DNA from 3 places in the Phyllobacterium sp. 22229 genome. Region 1 is predicted to be linked to each of the others. Evidence: predicted binding sites of a transcription regulator. Region 1 holds the regulator's gene; each other region holds the start of a gene.
The links. Region 1 encodes PhoB, which activates phosphate uptake and scavenging genes when phosphate is short. Its sites were predicted from a motif close to TGTCATNNANCTGTCAT; they were not measured.
Positions count from the first base shown of each region.

Region 2: the regulator PhoB is predicted to act here: its motif matches at 2,393-2,409, upstream of ugpB (sn-glycerol-3-phosphate ABC transporter substrate-binding protein UgpB).
Region 3: the regulator PhoB is predicted to act here: its motif matches at 4,325-4,341, upstream of ACTJJ7_RS12895 (acid phosphatase).

Region 1 is NZ_JBQEPA010000005.1:240,184-246,732, reverse strand. Features, by position in the region: gene ACTJJ7_RS08435 (TerC family protein) at 1-104, opposite strand, end outside; gene ACTJJ7_RS08430 (TIGR00282 family metallophosphoesterase) at 191-1,015, opposite strand; gene ACTJJ7_RS08425 (5-formyltetrahydrofolate cyclo-ligase) at 1,077-1,664, opposite strand; RNA gene ssrS (6S RNA) at 1,719-1,875, opposite strand; gene ACTJJ7_RS08415 (AAA family ATPase) at 2,539-3,378, shown strand; gene ACTJJ7_RS08410 (vWA domain-containing protein) at 3,461-4,651, shown strand; gene phoB (phosphate regulon transcriptional regulator PhoB) at 4,652-5,338, opposite strand; gene phoU (phosphate signaling complex protein PhoU) at 5,359-6,084, opposite strand; gene pstB (phosphate ABC transporter ATP-binding protein PstB) at 6,108-6,549, opposite strand, start outside.
Region 2 is NZ_JBQEPA010000013.1:20,716-27,264, forward strand. Features, by position in the region: gene ugpE (sn-glycerol-3-phosphate ABC transporter permease UgpE) at 1-31, opposite strand, end outside; gene ugpA (sn-glycerol-3-phosphate ABC transporter permease UgpA) at 43-933, opposite strand; gene ugpB (sn-glycerol-3-phosphate ABC transporter substrate-binding protein UgpB) at 999-2,309, opposite strand; gene pncA (bifunctional nicotinamidase/pyrazinamidase) at 2,471-3,070, opposite strand; gene nagA (N-acetylglucosamine-6-phosphate deacetylase) at 3,123-4,292, opposite strand; gene ACTJJ7_RS16655 (SIS domain-containing protein) at 4,289-5,299, opposite strand; gene ACTJJ7_RS16660 (GntR family transcriptional regulator) at 5,317-6,105, opposite strand; gene ACTJJ7_RS16665 (BadF/BadG/BcrA/BcrD ATPase family protein) at 6,098-6,549, opposite strand, start outside.
Region 3 is NZ_JBQEPA010000009.1:99,862-106,410, forward strand. Features, by position in the region: gene ACTJJ7_RS12875 (cation:proton antiporter domain-containing protein) at 1-857, shown strand, start outside; gene ACTJJ7_RS12880 (response regulator) at 876-1,517, opposite strand; gene ACTJJ7_RS12885 (sensor histidine kinase) at 1,514-2,947, opposite strand; gene ACTJJ7_RS12890 (hypothetical protein) at 2,966-3,307, opposite strand; gene ACTJJ7_RS12895 (acid phosphatase) at 3,572-4,273, opposite strand; gene ACTJJ7_RS12900 (FUSC family protein) at 4,488-6,549, shown strand, end outside.

The DNA of each region.
Region 1 (6,549 bases):
AGGTTGTCGATGCCGAGCACGACCTCCATGACCACCAGCGTGACCAGCGCTATGAGACCGGATGGCTGATAGATGAAGTCGAAGTGGGAGATGAGCGTTTCCATGGGGCCGTTCCTAGGGTGTTAGAGACCGGATGGCAGCAGTGCAGGCAGGTGACCCGGCGCGATGGGTTGCGCCGGGTTGTATTCATCTATTTCCAGAATGCGGGAATGGTTTCCTCCAGCCGCGGACCGATCCGCAACGGTGAAATCCTTTCAGCAAGCCCGGTGCGGTCGGAAATATCCACGCCGACACCACAGATCGTCGCCTTGCCGCTGGCGGCTTCAAACCGGCCCTTCGGCACCTTCGACAGAAAGCGGTTCAGCGGCTCTTCCTTGTCCATGCCGAGTGATGAATCGTAATCGCCGCACATGCCGGCGTCGGACATATAGGCCGTTCCGCCATTGAGGATCTGCGCATCGGCAGTCGGCACGTGGGTATGCGTGCCGACAACGAGGCTGGCGCGGCCATCGACGAAATGACCAAAGCACTGCTTCTCGCTGGTGGCTTCCGCATGGAAATCGAACACCACGGCATCGGCCTGTTCGCCGAGCGGACAGGCGGCGAGAATCTCCTCGCCGATGGTGAAGGGGTCATGCAGGTCCGGATGCATGAAGACGCGGCCCATGATGTTGGAAACCAGCACGCGCGCGCCGTTCTTGGCAAGAAACACCCCAGATCCCTTGCCGGCCGTGCCGAGCGGGAAATTCGCCGGGCGCAGGAAACGCTGCTCGCGGGAGGCGAAAACCAGTGCTTCCCGCTGGTCCCAGACGTGATTGCCCGTCGTGACCACATCGGCCCCGGCATTGATCGTGTCGTGAAAGATTTCCTCGGTGATGCCGAAGCCGCCCGCCGCGTTCTCGCCGTTGACGATGACGAAATCGAGCTTGAGATCAGATATCAGCCCCGGCAGCCGCTCGTAGACCGCCGTCCGGCCCGAACGCCCCACCATATCCCCAAGAAACAGTAATCTCACGCGCACATCCTGAAAGAGAGCCCCGGTCCTTGCCAGAGCCTGAAATGATCGATTTATCCGTCTAGCGGAAGCGGCGCAACCCGCTTTCCGTCAGGATCGCCTCCAGCGGCACATCATGCGGCTCATCGGGCACGGTTTCAACCTGCTGGCAATCAAACGCCACCCCGATCAGGCGCGGGTTCACACCCTTGACCTGCAGATGCGCGATGGCCCGGTCGTAATAGCCCGCGCCATAGCCGATGCGATGTCCTCTGACGTCGAAAGCCGCCAGCGGCACCAGCATGAGCGACGGGTCGAGTACGGCGGCATCTTCCGGCGGCCCCGCCGTACCGAAGCCCGTATCGATCATCGGCGCACCGCGCACCAGTTCGCGGAAAAGGATCGTCTGCTTGTCGATGATGGCGGGCAGGCAGAGCCGTGCACCGCGCTCGCGCAGACCGAAAAGCAGCGGGCGCAGATCCACCTCCGAGCGGATCGGCCAGAACCCCGAGACAATCGTGCCCGCATCGATGGCCAGCGCCGCCAGGCCGAAATCGGCAATGCGCATCGAGGCTTCGATGCGGAATTCCGCTGTCAGCGCATCGCGGCGGCCAAGAGCCTCCAGGCGCAGTTTCTTCTTCAGTTCCTTGATGGGGGAGTGGTGCTGCACGGGCTTGATTTCATGAGGCGCCGGCACGCGAACCGGCTCGGGATGAAACAAAAGTGGCGTCCACACAACCGATGGAGAAGTCGATCCCGGGAACCTACAAAGTAGGTGGGTGCCGTGTGAAGAAGCCCACGGGCCTCCTCAGGGACAGCTCCCTAAGGGATCATTAAGGCCCCGGGGAATATGTCTCTCCTGTCGAGAAGCGCAGAGCGCCGATCTGAATATAGGACGGATGCCGGCATTGCACCAGTGCGCAGCAACCGATTTTCCCTCCCCGCACAATCTTTGTCGCATAATGATTGTGGATGCTTGGGTCACCCCCCTCTGTCCTGCCGGACATCTCCCCCACAAGGGGGGAGATCAGCTGTCATTGCTGTTTCAGCTAATCTTCAAAGGTGAAAGCTGAGCGAGATGATCGATGCCAATGTGATCTCCCCCCTTGTGGGGGAGATGGGCGGCAGCCCAGAGGGGGGTGAAATGTCATTTGGATAAAACTTATCCACGTTCTCCCAACTCAAGTTATCCTTCTCCTCGTCCTTTCCGGCGGGAATGCTTCCGGAAACTTTCGAAAGTCGGGAAAGGATCGGCGCTTTGGCCATGCAGGGAGGAAAACCTGTGCGGCCGGGGAGGTTTGGCCCAATGGTGAAACATCGGGTGAAAACTTGAAAACGCCGGGGCGGGTGGTCCTTGGATCGCAAGCATCGCATATAGACTACCCCAAGACCCGCGTTCCAAGGACCGCCCGTCATTCTCCTCTCTCAACAGCCAGACGCAAAAGCGGGCGTGGCAACGGGGAAACCGTATTCCCCCATCCCCGGCGCCTCTTGCCCTCCTCCCGCACGCCCCCTAATCTTCCACGATCACGAAAGGGAATGCGATGCGGTTTGAAGGTACAGCGGCCTATGTGGCCGACAAGGATCTGATGGTGGCGGTCAATGCGGCGATTGCGCTTGAACGGCCGCTGCTGGTCAAGGGCGAGCCCGGCACCGGCAAGACCGAGCTTGCGCGGCAGATTGCGGCAGCGCTCGATCTGGAACTGGTCGAATGGAACGTCAAATCCACCACCAAGGCACAGCAGGGCCTCTACGAATATGATGCCGTCAGCCGGCTGCGCGATTCGCAGCTCGGCGATGCGAAATTCAACGACATCGCCAACTACATCAAGCCCGGCAAGCTGTGGCATGCCTTCACGACGGACCGCAAAGTCGTGCTGCTGATCGACGAGATCGACAAGGCGGATATCGAATTCCCCAACGATCTCCTGCAGGAGCTCGACCGCAACGAATTTCACGTCTACGAAACCGGCGAGACGATCCGCGCCGTGCACCGGCCGATCGTCATCATCACCTCCAACAATGAGAAGGAGCTGCCCGATGCGTTTCTGCGCCGCTGTTTCTTCCACTATATCCGCTTTCCCGATGTCGACACGCTGACGAAAATCGTCGCGGTGCATTATCCCGGCATCAAGCAGAACCTCGTGCGCGCCGCGCTTACCCAGTTCTATGAGATCCGCGATGTGCCTGGCCTGAAGAAGAAGCCGTCGACCTCCGAAGCGCTGGACTGGATCCGCCTGCTGGTTGCCGACGATATCGCGCCGGAAGACTTGCGCGCCGACCCGAAGAATGCCTTGCCGAAACTGCATGGCGCCCTGCTGAAGAACGAGCAGGACGTGCATCTGTTCGAGCGGCTGGCCTTCATGGCGAGGAGGCAGGGATGAGTGGTGCTCACCATCAGCCCCGGCGCAAAAGCCGGATCGGCGAACTGACGCCGTTCATCGAATACAACAAGCGGGTCTAGCCATGTTCCTTCCCTTCTTCCTCGAACTCAAGGCGGCAAAAATCCCCGTATCGCTGCGGGAATATCTGACGCTGCTTGAAGGGTTGGACGCAGGGCTGGTAACCTATGATGTCGAGGGGTTCTATTATCTCGCCCGCTCAACCCTGGTGAAGGACGAGCGCCACATGGACCGCTTCGACCGGGTCTTCGGCCATGTGTTCAAGGGGCTGGAACTGCCGGGCGGCGACAATGGTATCGACGTTGCCAATCTGCCCGAGGAATGGTTGCGGCGGCTGGCCGAAAAACACCTGACCGACGAGGAAAAGAAACTGATCGAAGCGCTGGGCGGTTTTGAAAAACTGATGGAAACCCTGCGCCAGCGGCTTAAGGAGCAGAAGGGCCGGCATCAGGGCGGATCGAAATGGATCGGCACCGCCGGAACCTCGCCCTTCGGCGCCTATGGCTATAATCCGGAAGGCGTGCGCATCGGCCAGGACGAGAGCCGCAACCGCCGTGCGGTCAAGGTGTGGGACAAGCGCGAGTTCAGGAATTTTGACGACAGTGTCGAGCTGGGCACCCGCAACATCAAGGTTGCGCTCAAACGGCTGCGCCGCTGGGTGCGCGAAGGCGCCGATGACGAGCTTGACCTGTCGGGCACCATCAGGTCAACCGCCGAACACGGCTATCTCGATGTGCAGACCCGGCCCGAACGGCGCAATCACGTCAAGCTGCTGATGTTCTTCGATGTCGGCGGCTCCATGGACGAGCACATCCGGATCGCCGAGGAACTGTTCTCTGCCGTGCGCTCCGAGTTCAAGCACATGGAGTATTTCTACTTCCACAATTGCCTTTATGAGGGGGTGTGGAAGGACAACCGCCGCCGCCATGCGGAGACAATACCGACACTCGACCTCATCCATAAATACGGAGCGGACTACAAGGTCATCTTCGTCGGCGATGCCGCCATGGCGCCCTACGAGGTTTCCCACGCCGGTGGATCGGTCGAACACTGGAACGCGGAGGCAGGCGCAGTCTGGCTTGGCCGGGTGCTCGACCACTGGAAGAACGCCGCCTGGCTTAATCCGTCAAAGGAACAGTACTGGGACTACACCGCCTCGACGGCGATGATCCGCAAGATTTTCGCGCATCGCATGTATCCCATGACCCTGGCGGGCATCGAGGGGGCGACGCGCGAACTCTCGCGCCGGCACTGATTACCCGAACGAATAGCCGGCACCACGCACGGTGCGGATCGGATCGATCGAGCGGCCGATATTGATGGCCTTGCGCAGCCGCCCCACATGCACGTCGACGGTGCGGTCGTCCACATAGATGTCGGCGCCCCAGACATTGTCGAGGAGCTGGCCGCGCGAGAACACCCGGCCGGGGGACTGCATCAGGAATTCCAGCAGGCGGAACTCGGTCGGCCCGAGCTTCAACTCGCGCTCCTTGCGGAACACGCGGTGCTGCTCGCGGTCGAGCTTCAGGTCGCCGAAGCTGAGCACATGCGACAGCAGGCTTGGATTGACCCGGCGCAGCATGGCCTTGATGCGGGCAAGCAGTTCCGGGGTGGAGAACGGCTTGACCATGTAGTCATCGGCACCGGTGGCAAGGCCGCGCACCCGCTCGCTCTCTTCGCCGCGCGCCGTCAGCATGATGATCGGCAGGATTTCGGTCTCGCGCCGCGCCCGCAGGCGGCGGCAGAGTTCGATGCCGGAAAGGCCCGGCAGCATCCAGTCGAGAATGAGCAGATCCGGTACTTTTTCACGCAGCGCAATTTCGGCCTCGTCACCGCGTGCGATTGTCTCGACGACATAGCCTTCGGCTTCAAGATTGTACCGGAGAAGGACGCTGAGCGCTTCCTCGTCTTCGACAACAGTGATTTTGGGAGCTATCGCCATTGCTGGGATCCTGATTCTGTTTAAGGCTGTCTGGCTTCATCGACGATGATGCTGTGGGTCTGGTCTTCCTTGGGCCGTTCGGCCGGAAGCTGGGCACCCGTCACGATGTAGTAGACCGTTTCAGCAATGTTCGTCGCATGGTCTCCGATGCGCTCGATGTTCTTGGCGCAGAAGAGAAGGTGCGTGCAGGCGGAAATGTTGCGCGGATCTTCCATCATGTAGGTCAGGAGTTCGCGGAACAGCGAGGTATAAAGCGCATCGATTTCGTCATCGCGCTCGCGCACGATGTTGACCTGCTGCACGGAGCGCGTGGCATAGGCATCGAGCACGTCCTTGAGCTGCGTCAGGGCGAGTTCCGCGATGGTCTGCAGGCCGCGATAGACCGACAGCGTCTGGCGCGTATCGGTGACGGCGACAACGCGCTTGGCAATGTTTTTGCCGAGGTCGCCGACCCGTTCGAGGTCGGAGGAAATGCGGATGGCGCCGATGATTTCACGCAGATCGATCGCCATGGGCTGGCGCTTGCCGATGATGGTGATGGCCTTCTCATCGATCTCGCGTTGTCCGGCATCGAGGATGAGATCGTCCGAAATGACGCGCTGGGCCAGCGCGTTGTCGGAATTCACCATGGCGGTGACGGCCTGTTCGACCATGCGTTCGGCATGGCCGCCCATTTCGGCGATCTTGTGCGTCAGGAACTTCAGTTCGTCGTCATAGGAACGGACGGTATGCTGCGACTCGGTCATATTCTTATCCCTGTTTCCCGTGATTAGCCGAAGCGTCCGGTGATGTAGTCCTGCGTGCGCTTTTCCGTCGGATTGGTGAACATCATTTCCGTATCGCCCACCTCGACGAGGTTTCCGAGATGGAACATGGCGGTGCGCTGCGAAACGCGGGCCGCCTGCTGCATCGAATGGGTAACGATGACGATGGTGTAGTTCTGGCGCAGTTCGTCGATCAGTTCCTCGACCTTTGCCGTGGCGATCGGATCGAGCGCCGAGCAGGGTTCGTCCATCAGGATGACTTCCGGACTGACGGCAATGGCGCGGGCAATGCACAGGCGCTGCTGCTGGCCGCCGGAAAGGCCGGTGCCGGCTTCGTGCAGGCGGTCCTTGACCTCATCGAACAGGCTGGCGCGGCGCAGGCTCTTCTCGACGATTTCCTCCAGCTCATGCCGGTTCTTGGCGAGGCCATGGATGCGCGGGCCATAG
Region 2 (6,549 bases), on a different contig from region 1:
CGAGACGGCCGATGGGATTGTTCTGGATCATCTCTGCGCTCCTCAGCCGTAATGGACTTTGCGTTCGACATAACGGAACTGGATCGCCGTCAAGCCGATGACGATGACCATGAGGACCACGGATTGCGCGGCGGAGTCGCCGAGGATCAGGTTGACGAAACCGTCATTGTAGACCTTGTAGACCAATGTTTCCGTCGCCTTGCCGGGGCCGCCGCCGGTGACGGCATGAATGATGCCGAACGTGTCGAAGAAGGCGTAGACGGTGTTGACGACCAGTAGGAAGAACGTGGTCGGGGCAAGCAGCGGGAAAATGATGGTCCAGAAGCGCTTGGTTTCGCCGGCGCCGTCAATGGCCGCTGCTTCAATCAGTGATTTGGGAATGGACTGCAGTCCGGCAACGAAGAACAGGAAATTGTAGCTGATCTGCTTCCATGCGGCGGCTGCAACCACCAGCAGCATGGCCTGGTTGCTGTTGAGCAGCGGGTCCCAATTGTAGCCGGCGGAGCGGATCATATAGGCGAAGGTGCCCATCGAGGGATTGAACAGGAACAGCCAGAGCATGCCGGCAATGGCCGGGGCCACGGCGTAGGGCCAGATCATCAGCGTGCGGTAGACGCCTTTGCCGCGGATGACCTTGTCGGCCATGACGGCAAACAGCAGCGCGAAGCCCATGGCGATGACTGCCGTTGCAATGGAGAAGACAATCGTGACCTGCAGCGAGTTCAGGTAGTTGGGATCGCTCAGGATGCGCTTGAAATTGCCGAGGCCGACGAACTGGGTCGACAGGCCGAACGGATCCTCGCGCAGCACCGACTGGCGGATCGCCTGGGATGCGGGCCAGTAGAAAAAGACAATCGTAATGGCAAGCTGCGGTGCCAGCAGCAGGTAGGGCAGGACCTTGTTCGGAAAAGTGACGCGCGTTGACGATGCCATGATTGCCCCTCTTGAAAAGAGCCCCGCCCGCAAGGAATGCGGACAGGGCGTTCATGAACCGGCTCTTACTGGCCGTTTGCCTGTTTGATGGCTGCATTGCCGCGCTTGACGGCATTGTCGAGGGCTTGCTGGGCCGTCTGCTTGCCGGAGAGCATGTTCTCGAACTCTTCGTTCTCGATATCACGCACCTGCGGCAGGTTCGGCAGGCGCACGCCCTTGGAGTTTTCCGTCGGAGCCTTGCCCATCATCTGCTTGATCGGAATCTCGCGGGCAGGGTTCTTGTCGTAGAAGCCGGACTTCTTGGTGTCCTCATAGGCAGCAAGGGTCACCGGCAGATAACCGGATACCTGATGCAGGCGGGCCTGGATGTCGGTGCGCGACAGGAAGGTGAAGAAGGCGGCAACGCCCTTATATTCCGCGTCGGACTTGCCGGCGAACACCCAGAGGCTGGCGCCCCCCGGTGTCGTGTTCTGCGGCGCGCCCTTGGCGTCGGGATCATAGGGAAGCTGGCCGGTGCCGTAGTTCATGCCCGACTTGACCACATCGCCCAGACCGCCGGAGGATTCGGTGAAGATACCGCATTCGCCCGACAGGAACAGCGGCTTGGCTTCGGAGGTGCGCCCGCCGTAACGGAAGGTGCCATCCTTGGCGAGATCAGCCAGTTCCTGGAAATGCTTGACATAAAGCGGCGCGTTGATCTTCAGCTCGACATCGGTTCCGGCAATGCCGTTTTCATTGGTGCCGTAGGAGATATTGTTCCAGGCGGCAAAGTTTTCCGTGTGGATCCATGTCAGCCATGTCGAGGTGTAGCCGCATTTTGCTGCGCCGCTGGTCTTGATCTTCTTGGCGGCTTCCCAGACTTCCGGCCAGGTCTTTGGCGGGTTGTTTTCATCGAGCCCAGCCTTCTTGAAGATATCCTTGTTGTAGTAAAGGATCGGCGAGGAGCTGTTGTAGGGGAAGGACAGCATCGTGCCATCCGGCTTGGAATAATAGGCGACAATGCCCGGCAGATAGAGGCTCTTGTCGAACTTTGCGCCGCCCATCGACAGGATGTCGGCCACCGGCTTGATCGCGCCTTCGGCGCCCATCATGACGCCCGTTCCGGCATCGAACACCTGCATGATGTGCGGTGCCTGCTTGGCGCGGAACGCGGCGATGCCGGCGTTCAGCGTTTCCGGATAGGTGCCTTTGAACACGGGAACGACCTTGTAGTCGCTCTGGCTTTCATTGAATTCCTTGGACAGGGTTTCAACAACCTCGTTGTTGGCCCCGGTCATGGCATGCCACCAGCTGATTTCGGTGACGGCAAAGGATGAGGTGGACGACGCGAGGACGAGTCCGAGCGCGAGGCTGAGCGAAGTGCCGCGAAATGTCATGTATGTCTCCCATAATGAGGCGTCGTTAGGAACACGCTTATTGGATGCGCTTATGGGCACTATCCTCATTATGTGACAGAGAAACAACAGTTTTATGACTTTGGTCGAATGTCTGGGTTAACGCCTGTGGAAAAATGCGCAGCTGTTCACTTTTGCATCCGTCAGATCAGGGTGACACCGGCCTTGCGCATGTTCGCGACCATGGCGGCCAGAGATCCGCCCATGTCGATGGCGCGGCAGGCATCGAGCAGCACGTCGGCGGCAAAACCGTGCGCCACCGCATCCAGCGCGGAATAGGCGACGCAATAATCTGTCGCCAGACCGACAAAGGTCACATTGGTGATGCCGCGCTCGCGCAGGTAACCGGCAAGGCCGGTCGGGGTCTTGCGGTCGTTTTCGAAGAACGCCGAGTAGCTGTCGATATGGGGGCGGAAACCCTTGCGGATGATCAGTTCGGCCTTGGTCCACTGCAGGTCCGCATGGAAATCGGCACCGGGCGTACCCTGGATGCAATGATCCGGCCACAGCGTCTGGTCGCCATAGGGCATTTTCGCCGTGTCGAAAGGCGCCTTGCCGGGATGGGACGAGGCGAAGCTCGAATGACCGGCGGAATGCCAGTCCTGTGTCAGAATGACGTGATCGAACCGGATGATCAGCTTGTTGATGATCGGGACGATTTCGTTGCCGCCGTCCACGGCCAATGTGCCACCCGGGCAAAAATCGTTCTGCACATCGATGACGACAAGCGCATCCCCAGCCATTTTATTTCTCCGATTGTCCCAAAAGGGCAGTATCGTCAATCGGAGAAGGCCGTCAACTCGGGTTTCGGGCGTAATGCAGATCGCCGTCGATCCAGACGTGATCGACGTCGAGCGCATCATCGAGATGCACGATATTGGCGACATATCCGCTGCCAATGCGCCCGTAGCGATGATCGATGCGGATGCTCTCGGCGGGATAGAGCGAGGCCATCCGCAAGGCTTCCTCGAGGTCAAGCCCAAGCTCGCGATGCACGAAGCGGACTGCCGAAATCATATCGAGATCGGCTCCCGCCAGCGTGCCGTCTTCAAGCGTCAGGCGGCCGCCATGCCGCCGGATGGTCCGGCCGTTCAGCGTGAAGCTGGTGATATCCGTGCCGATGGTCGACATGGCGTCGGTCACCAGGAAAATTTTGGCCGGACCCTGCTTGGCGCGCAGGGCAATCGCCATGGACGCCTTGCTGACGTGGAAACCATCGGCGATCAGTCCGGCGGACAGGTCGCCGGTTTCAAGAACAGCGCCGACAACCCCGGGACTACGGTGGCCGAGCTGGCTCATGGCATTGAAGAGATGGGTCGCCATGGAGGCGCCGGCATCCTTGGCGGCGACAGCCATCTCATAGGAGGCGCCGCTGTGGCCGATACTGACGATGACGCCCGCATCGGCCATGGCCTTGATCTTGTCGACCGGAACGGTCTCCGGGGCAACGGTGGTCAGCAGTACCGGCAGTTCCTGCACGGCGTCGACGATCGCCACGAGATCGCTGTCCTCCATTGGACGGATGAGCGCCGGGTCATGCGTGCCCTTGTGCGTGACGGAAAGGTGCGGCCCTTCGAGATGCAGGCCGATAAATCCGGTGACTTTCTCCAGCGCCGCCGCCTTGCCGGCGGCAATCGCCGCATTGGTGATGGCAGGGGTGTCGGTGATCAGGGTCGGCAGGAGGGCCGTCGTGCCGAAGGCGAAATGCGCCTGGCAGATGGTCCTGATTGCCTCGACACTCGGGCCGTCATTCAGAAGAACGCCGCCGCCGCCATTCACCTGTACGTCGATGAAACCGGGGACGAGCTTGCCGCCGTTGAGCGCGACACGGCGAACATCCGCAGGGATGTCCGCCTGGGCAACGATACCGGTGATAACGCCCGCATCGACGAGAATTGCCGAACCGGCATGCCAGGTTTCGCCGTCAAAAATGTCGGCGCCGGTCAGTGCATAGACAGTGCTCATATTGTTTCAGTCACTTTTCTCAAATGCGGTGGCTCGTCCGGATTCAATCCGCGGCTGCGGGCAAAATCTTCCACGAAAGCGTAGAATGATACCAGCAAGGTCAGCGGGTCCGTCAATGGGTGCGACGTCGCGATGAACGGCAGCGCTGTTGCTTTCGACGGCTTTGCCGATGTCAGGAAGACGGCGGCTTCCTGTTCGGCCAGGCGATCGGCTGCCTGAACGATCGACTCTTCAGCCGCATCGCGCGCTGCAAGCACCAGTACGGGGAAATCCTTGCCGACGATGGCCTTGGGCCCGTGCATGACTTCGGCGGCGCTGTAGGATTCCGCATGCATGGCGCTGGTTTCCTTGAATTTCAGCGCCACTTCGTTGGCGATGGCAAGCGATGGCCCGCGCCCGAGCACGAAGAGCGAGTTTTCGCCCTTCATGGCGGCGCCGAACGGCGACCAGTCGCAGCGGATGGCCGCGGCAAGAGCCTTGGGCAGTTCATCGATGGCAGCAAGCAGTTCTTTGTTCTGCGTCCAGTGGCCAATCATGGCGAGCCCGGCGACCGCCGAGCTGACAAAGGTCTTGGTGGCGGCGACGCTGCGTTCCTGCCCGGCCAGGATGTCGATGGCGAGATCGCTGGCATAGGCGAGGTCGGAATTGATTTCATTGGTGATGGCCAGTGTCAGCGCGCCGCTTTCGCGTGCCGCCTTGGTCATGCTGACAATGTCGGGGCTCTTGCCGGACTGGGAAATGGAAAGCGTTGCGGCGCTCTCGAGTTTCAGGGTGATGCCATAGATCGAGGCAACCGACGGTCCGAGCGAGGCGACGGGAATGCCAGCGGTCAGTTCCGTTGCATATTTCAGATAGGCTGTCACATGGTCCGATGATCCGCGGGCAATGGAAGCCAGGAACGGCGGGTTCTTCTCGCGCAGTCTTGCTCCGGCATTGGCCAGCGTATCGCGGGAGGCATCGAGAAACCGCGCGGTTACGTCCGGGATGGAGCGAATTTCTTCGCGCATGAGAGTTCCGTTGGTGGTCAAAGTACTGCTCCTGAAATTTCCGAGGAGTCGCCGAGCTTCAGCTCCGCGACGAATTCATAGGCATCCGCCCGATAGATCGACCGGGTAAATTCGATCACTTTTCCCGATTCGAGATAGGATATGCGTTCGATGTTGAGGCTCGCCGAACCCGCGGGCACCTCAAGCAATTTGGCGTCGGCCTCCTTCAGGATCGCCGCCGAAATGCGCTGAATGGCGCGGGCCGGGCGGTTGCCGCCTTCCGCCAGCACCGCATAGAGCGACAGCGTGACCAGTTCCGGATTGGGCAGGACCTGAATGGACAGGGCGGCGCGTTCAATCGCCATGGGCGTGTCATTGGCAACGCGCAAACGGCTGATGCGGGCGACTTTTTCGCCGGAGGACAGACCGAGCGTGACCATTTCTTCCGGCGAGGGCGGATAGATGCCGCGATCGAGCCATGTGGAACGCACGATCATGCCGCGCCGCGCCATGTCCTCGGTGAACGAGGTGAGGTGCGACAGTGACTGCTCGACCCGTTCCGAGCGGGGCGCGACAAAGGTGCCGGACCCGTGCCGCTGCACCAGCAGGCCGGTGGTGACCAGGCCCTGAACCGCCTTGCGCACGGTAACGCGGGAAATATCGGCGATGGTGGCAAGTTCCCGTTCGGGCGGCAGGGCGTCGCCCGGCTGCAGCATGCCGTCGCGGACAGCCGTTTCGATCAGCCGCTGCAGCTTGACGTAGAGCGGGCCGCCGCTGGCAGAGCCGTCATTCAGGGAGGGCAGGATATCGATCAAACCATCAGCCATGCACGGCCTCCTTGCGCACCGGCGCGAAGTTTTTCACCGCCAGTTGTACGGCACCCGTCAGCGCGTCATGCAGGGGTTTCTGTAGTTTTGCCCGGTGTCGCGGCGAAAGACGCTGTTCAAACAGCGCTCCCAGCCCGCCGATCAATGACAGCCGTTCCTGTCCGGGCGGCATGATGGCATCGAGCCCCTCTTCAATCTGCGCAGCGGCCCTGTTCACAATCGCCAGCGCCACGGCGTCGTCCTGCGCGGCATACTCAAACACCAGTGGGGTCAGCGTGCCGAAATCGCTGGGCCGCGCCGCGTGGGCAAATTCGACGATCCGGTGCGGATTGTTTTCAAAACGGTGGAGGACGGCGTCGGTCAGGGGTGATGACGGGTGAAACCGGTCATGGGCCAGCAGGGCCTCTTCCAGGAGATCGCGGCCGATACGCGCGCCGCCGCCGA
Region 3 (6,549 bases), on a different contig from region 1:
TGTTGTTCGACCCGTCCATCCTGCTGCGCGAACCCATGGCGGTGCTGGGGGCGCTCGCATTGATTATTTTCGGCAAGTCGCTCATCGCATTCTGCATCGTGCTTCTGCTGCGTTTCCCCGTGGGAATGGGCCTGACGGTCGCGGCCAGCCTGGCGCAGATCGGCGAATTCTCGTTCATTCTCGCCGGCCTCGGTGTGGCGCTCGGCCTGCTGCCGCGCGAGGGGCAGGACATTATCCTTGCCGGAGCGATCCTCTCGATCACCATCAATCCGCTGGTGTTTCTGGCCGCCGAGGGGTTGGAGAACGGCATCCATCGCCGCTGGCCGGTATTTTTCACCAGCTATGGCAAGAAGCGGGAGGACGTGCTGGCGCGTGAACTCGGCGACATCCGGGCAATCAACGAGGAACGCAACCGGCAGCATCAGCTCAGGATGCAGCAGCTGATCGACACTTTTCCCCTGTTTGCGCAAGTGGATGAACACGCCCAGGAGGAACTCCTGCTGTTGTTCAAACCCAAATCCGCTTCGCCGGGTGAGCGGATCATCCGGATCGGCGATCGCGGCGATGGAATGTATTTCATTGCGTCAGGCGCTGTGGAGGTCCAGCTCGACAGCGAGCCGGTGCGCCTCGAGCCCGGAGCATTTTTTGGCGAGATGGCGTTGCTCAGCGGCGGACGGCGGACGGCGGATGTCGTCGCCATCGATTTCTGCGAGTTTCTTGTGCTTGACCGGCGTGATTTCAACGTCTTCATGTCGCGGCATCCGACCCTGCGGACGGCGGTCAGCACCATGGCGCGGGAAAGGGCGGAGATGAACACCTTGCGGCGGAATCCGGACCAGACCTCCGGCGCCGCCTGAGCAGACCTTGCGTTGGCGCTATTGCTTCATGAGCCCGGCGCGCCAGGCAAGCGCAACTGCCTGGGTGCGGTCGGTCAAGTCCAGCTTTGACATGATGCTTCCCAGATGGGCTTTCACCGTCTTTTCCGTGATGTTGAGTTCGGCGGCGATCTTCGCATTGCTGCCGCCTTCTGCCAGGCAGCGCAGAACTTCAAGCTCGCGGGCCGTGAGATCCTCGAACTGGCGCGGCTGCGGATTGCGGATGGAGTTGAGCAGGCGCTGCGCCACCAGGGGGTGCAGTGTCGGCGTCCCCTTGCCGGCCGCGTGAATGGCATTGAGCAAATGTTCGCCGCGCATGGATTTCAACAGGAAGGAATGGGCGCCCGCCTCGATGGCTTTGAAAGCGAGCCGGTCGTCATCGCTCGATGTCAGGATCATGATATGGGTTTCGGGGCTTGCCTTGCGGATGAGGCCAATCATGGCTTCCGCGGCATCGCCCATTCCCGGCATCATCAGATCCAGCAGGAGAACGTCGGGACGATGCTCGCGCACCATCAAGATGGCGGTCTCGCCGTTTTCAGCTTCCGCAAGAACAGTGAAACCGGGATCGATGCGCAGCAGCCCGCGAATGCCTTCGCGCACCACGGCATGATCATCGGCAATGACTATTGTTGTGCTCATGATTGCCCCGCCACGGGTAGTTTGAACGACACATCGATGGATGTGCCGGTTGATTCCGACTGAATTGTTATCGTGCCGCCCGGCAATGTGTTCGCACGCCAGCGCATGTTCGACAATCCCATCCCGAAAGGAGCCTTGCCGAGGTCGAAACCCTGGCCGTCGTCGGTGATGCTCCAGTGCCAGCGGGCACCAGGCTTGCAGTCGATGCGGATGGCGCGGCACTGCGCATGGCGCAAGGCATTCGCCACGGCTTCATGGGTTATCATGAGCAATTCCTGGGCAATTTCCGGCACGCCATCAAAAGCGGAGCGGGCATTTTCCGGCCAATTGATCGACCATTGCACGCCTGATCCCGCCAGCAGATCGCGCACGCTGCGCAGCAATGTCTCATACAGGCCGTAATCGGCAATCGCGGGCAGGTTGAAGCCGGAAACCACGTTCTCCAGATCGTGCTGCAGATGATCCGCCAGGCGCCGGGCCGATTCGACGGTGGGCAGCAGCGGCGCATGTCCCTGCGCCTCATATTCCAGCTCGGTGAGTTTCAAACCAAGCACAAAACTCCGCTGCTTGGCCGTATCGTGCAGGTCGCGGGCAATACGGTTGCGCTCCACCGATATGGCCAACGCCTTCTGCGTATCGAAGCTCTTGGATATCGCATCCGCCATGCTGTTGAATCGTTGCATCAGCCGCCCGAATTCGTCTCTTGAACCGTCCTTGATGCGGGCCCGCAGATCGCCAGCCGCCCATTGGTCCGCGACGGTTGTCGCCCGCTTTATCCGCCGGAACAGCCGCCACACGAACAGAGCCGCAACGCTTGCCCCCATGGAATTGATCAGGATGAATGTGCGGATATAGTCGTAGACGGTGACGTCGATCACTTCGTCGTAAAGTTCCCACTGCGACCAGTACTGGACCCCGATCAGTGCCTGGCTGTTATTCGCAAGCGGCAGCGATACCTGCTGGATCATGGCCCAGTCTTCATTGTCGCGCTGAATGAAATTCGGCTGCCCCGCATGGGCAGCTTCGCTCATGGCCTTGCTGAGCAAGGGAGTGGCATCGGGCTGGGTGGCACACAGGACGCTGTCATCGCCAAGGATTCGAACCTGCATCCTGCCGCTGTGAAAGTAGGAAAACATAACGCCGAAGTCAGATACCCGCGTGACGCCGTCCTTGACGACAGCCCAGAAGATTTTGCTGGCCAGCACATTACAGGCTTCCCTGTCGCGCGGATCGGTGCCTGATGCCAGGGCGGCCAGCTGCTGCTGATTCAGGCTATTGAAGAAGCTGCGGATGCTGCTTTCATACCGGCCGGAGGAAAACTGGCTCATGAGAATGCTGACGAGAAAGAGCGCGCCGAAACCGACGATCATGAACATCAGCACCAGTTTGACGAACAGGCCGCGCAAACGCAGAGCATGCAAAAAACTCACGTGTTCAATCCTCGCCGGTTACTTGAGCCGGCGTCTCGCGGGCCGGGCTCCTGTTCCATACCACTCGGCGGAACGAATGCCACCCTTGCTCTTGAATCGGGTTTTCGGCGTTGTGCGATGACCCTCCGGCGCCGGGTGAGACAGGTGGGCGCGTATCGGCGCTGATTCCGGCTGTTTGGCGGGTTCATCCGGTTGCGTGGCTGTCGTTTTTCTCCGTCCACCGGCAAAATGCAGCAGGATCACAACCCTATCGCGCAAAGCGCTCCAGAAGGCTGAGGAAAGGAGCGGAATCAGCACGAGGCCAAGCAGCAGCGACAGGGCGAAATACTCAATGGAAAGCAGCTGAATCTGAAAGCGCATGATCAATCGACCGTCGTTGATGCGGGGCCAGGAACGTTTGGTTCAACCTGCGGTGCAAGCCAAATTCGGTTTGGTCTGAGCATAGCTGTATCTTCCGGTTATCACGCTTTCGTGAAGCGCTGCACCGGAAAGTAACCACGTTCCATTTTTTGTGCATCGGGCGAAGGTCAGGCCCGTATATACGACCAAAGTCGTAGACGTTTGATCTCATCCGCCACCCGCCAAGCGCGGAACGCGCATGGCGGGTGGCGTCGTGCGATGGTATCAGGCGCCGCCGAGACCCAGAGCAGCGCGCAGTTCCGCCTTTGCAGGCTCATATTCGGCCTTGAAGTCGTCATGCTTCATGATTGTCGCGGCAATAACGCTGCCGGAAATGCGGCCCATTTCCACGTCGGAACGGTAGTGAATGCCGCCGACGATGCGGTTATTGCCGTATTCCCAGGCACGGGCCATGATTTCCGCTTTCTTTTCCGGGACCATGTTGGACAGGACAATGCCCATCAGCGTGCCAACGGTTGTGTGACCGGACGGCCAGGCACCGGAATTGGAGGGCTTGACGGCAGGCTTGACGAGTTCGCTCAGCTGATGCGGGCGCGGGCGCTTGAAGACGTCCTTTGCCGGATCAACGACAGCGCCTTCGGTCTCAACGACGCGGTCGAAAAAGGCAGCAAGCTTCGGCAGTTTGTCCTTGTTGAAATCCGGACCGAGCACATCGGCGAAACGCCAGACGTTTTCCTCGGCATCGGCCTGGGCGCGGGCAACCATTTCCGGTGTCCGGGTCACTTGCAAGGTAAGAACTTCACCGATTTCTGCCTTGGTCTGCGCCGAGTCATTGGCCGGAGGCGGAGGCAAAATGGTCAGGAGGTCGATTTCCTTACTATCGCTGAAAGGCTTGACCTCGCCAGCATAGGCGGCGGTAAGGCCAACAAAAGCAAACGCTGTCAGCAGACTGAGCAATCTACGCATAAAATAGTCCTCGTTAGGGTGATGGTCGTTATTGGATCATGCGCCCGTTGGATGTCACGTTTGTGACACAATGGGGTCATTGAAGGCGGCCTTGCGCGGCAAAGGCTGCGGTGAAGGCGCGGTGGCAAGAAGACGCATGATCATGCCGCGTCTTTCCGTTGTGCCGTCCGTTTGCGGACTATATTGAGGGCGGGGAGCTGCCAGATCGGACGCCATGTTTCAATCCATCCACACCATCATGCAACACCCGGCATGGCCCGGCCGGACGGCCTGGGTGTTTGCGCTCAGGACGAATGTGGCGGCTCTGGTTGCCCTCACGGCAGCCTTTGCCTTGAACCTGCAGCAGCCGCAATGGGCGATGATGACCGTCTTCATCGTGTCACAGCCGATTGCCGGCATGGTCATCAGCAAAGGCCTGTTTCGTCTGGCCGGAACGCTGACCGGGGCTTTGGCGGCCATTGCCATTACGGCCGCAACCGGCGACATGCGCTGGCTGTTTGTCGCGGCGATCGCCCTGTGGGTGGCATTGTGCACCTATGCGGCCTCCATGTTGCGGAACCCGGAATCCTACGGCGCCGCTCTTGCGGGCTATACCGCCGTCATTATCGCGCTCCCGGCATTTGGCCACCCGCATCTTCTGACCGAATTTGCCTATGCGCGTTGCATGGAGATCGTGCTCGGCATTGTCTGTGCCGGTGTAGCCAGTCGCTTTTTTCAGCCGCAGCTGGCGCGAACGGCGCTGGTGGAAGGCCTGGAAAATTGCATCGCCGATCTGGCGCGCTATACCAGCGATGCGATTGCCGGGCATGATGCCGGGCACTTGAAAGCCGCGCACAGAAAGCTGATCGCGGACACGCAGGCTCTCGCCGCCATGCGGGCTCACGCACGGCTGGAAGCCCCCAGCCTCGTCACCCATGGCCGTCATTCGCGCCATACGGTGGGCCATCTCATGTCGTGCCTGTCGATTGTGAATATCCTTGTGGCGCATCGGGTCTCGTCCGACGGGACATGGAGCAGCCTGCGCGACAAACTCGGGGCATTGCTTGATGACATGGCGCGCGACTTCAAGGTTGACGCCGTCGATCCCTGGCTCGGCAGACTGGACATCATTGCGGCCGAAATTGCGGAGCTGAAAGCCCGGCCCTGGGGCGATGACAGTATCGGCATGATGGCGCGTTTAACGCTTTTGGGTGAGTTTCTCGACGGGCTCAAGGCAACGTTGAACGGTCTTTCGGCACTGCGAAGCCGTTCGCAATATATGGCAGGCAGCCGGAAGGCGCCGGCATTGCCGGTCTACCGCGATCACAGCACGGCCCTGGTGAATGCAGTTCGCGCCGTTGCTGCAACAGCCCTCATGACCGCCTACTGGATGGAAAGCCAGCATGCGGATGCGGCGGCTGCGGCGATCATCGTTGCAGTGGTGTGCAGCCTCTTCGCGTCCATGCCCAATCCGTTGCAGACGAGCTGGGGATTTTTCAAGGGCACGTTATACGCGGTTCCGTTTGCCTTCGTTCTCGGGCAGTTGATTCTGCCGTCTTTCCCCGGTCTGTTCTGGTTTGCCGTATTCATCGTTCCCATCCTCGTGCCGGCGGCGCTTCTCATGGCAGATCCACGCCATGTCGGCCCGGCAACAGCGTTCGCCATCAATTTCATCGTTTTCCTCAAGCCGCATGAGGCGATGGTGTTTGAACCGCAGGTGTTCATGGAAACCTCCCTGTCGGTTCTGGTCGGCATTCTCATCGGGCTCCTCGTCTTCATCGTTGTTCTGCCGAAGCGGCCGCAGGTGACAGTGAACCGGATGATGGGCGCGCTGCGAACGGATATCGTCCGGCTCTGTCTGCGTGACCGGGTTCCAAGCCCGTCCGCATTCAACAGCCTTGCCTATGACCGTATCAACCAGCTGATGCCGATCCTCAGGACCATGCGGGAGGCGGGGGAGGCGCTGCTGGACGATGCCCTGTCGTCGGTCACGCTGGGCGCGGAAATCATCCGGTTGCGGCGGCTCCTGTTGTGGGGGCGTCTCGAGCACAACATTGCCGATCGTATTTCGGAAAATCTCGCGCAATTGGCAAGAATGATAAGCCTGCAGACGCAGGATACCGGAGCGGTCGCGAGCTATATCGCGTCTGCCCGGTCGGTGGCCGCGGATATCCCGGCCATGGCGGCGCGGCCCCTGGCACTGCAGGCGGCAGCCTCGCTGCGGCTGATCGCCGTCATGATCGAGGACCATCCCTCTCTGGTTCTTGGCGCACGCGTCCGGCCGGGCCGGGATAAAA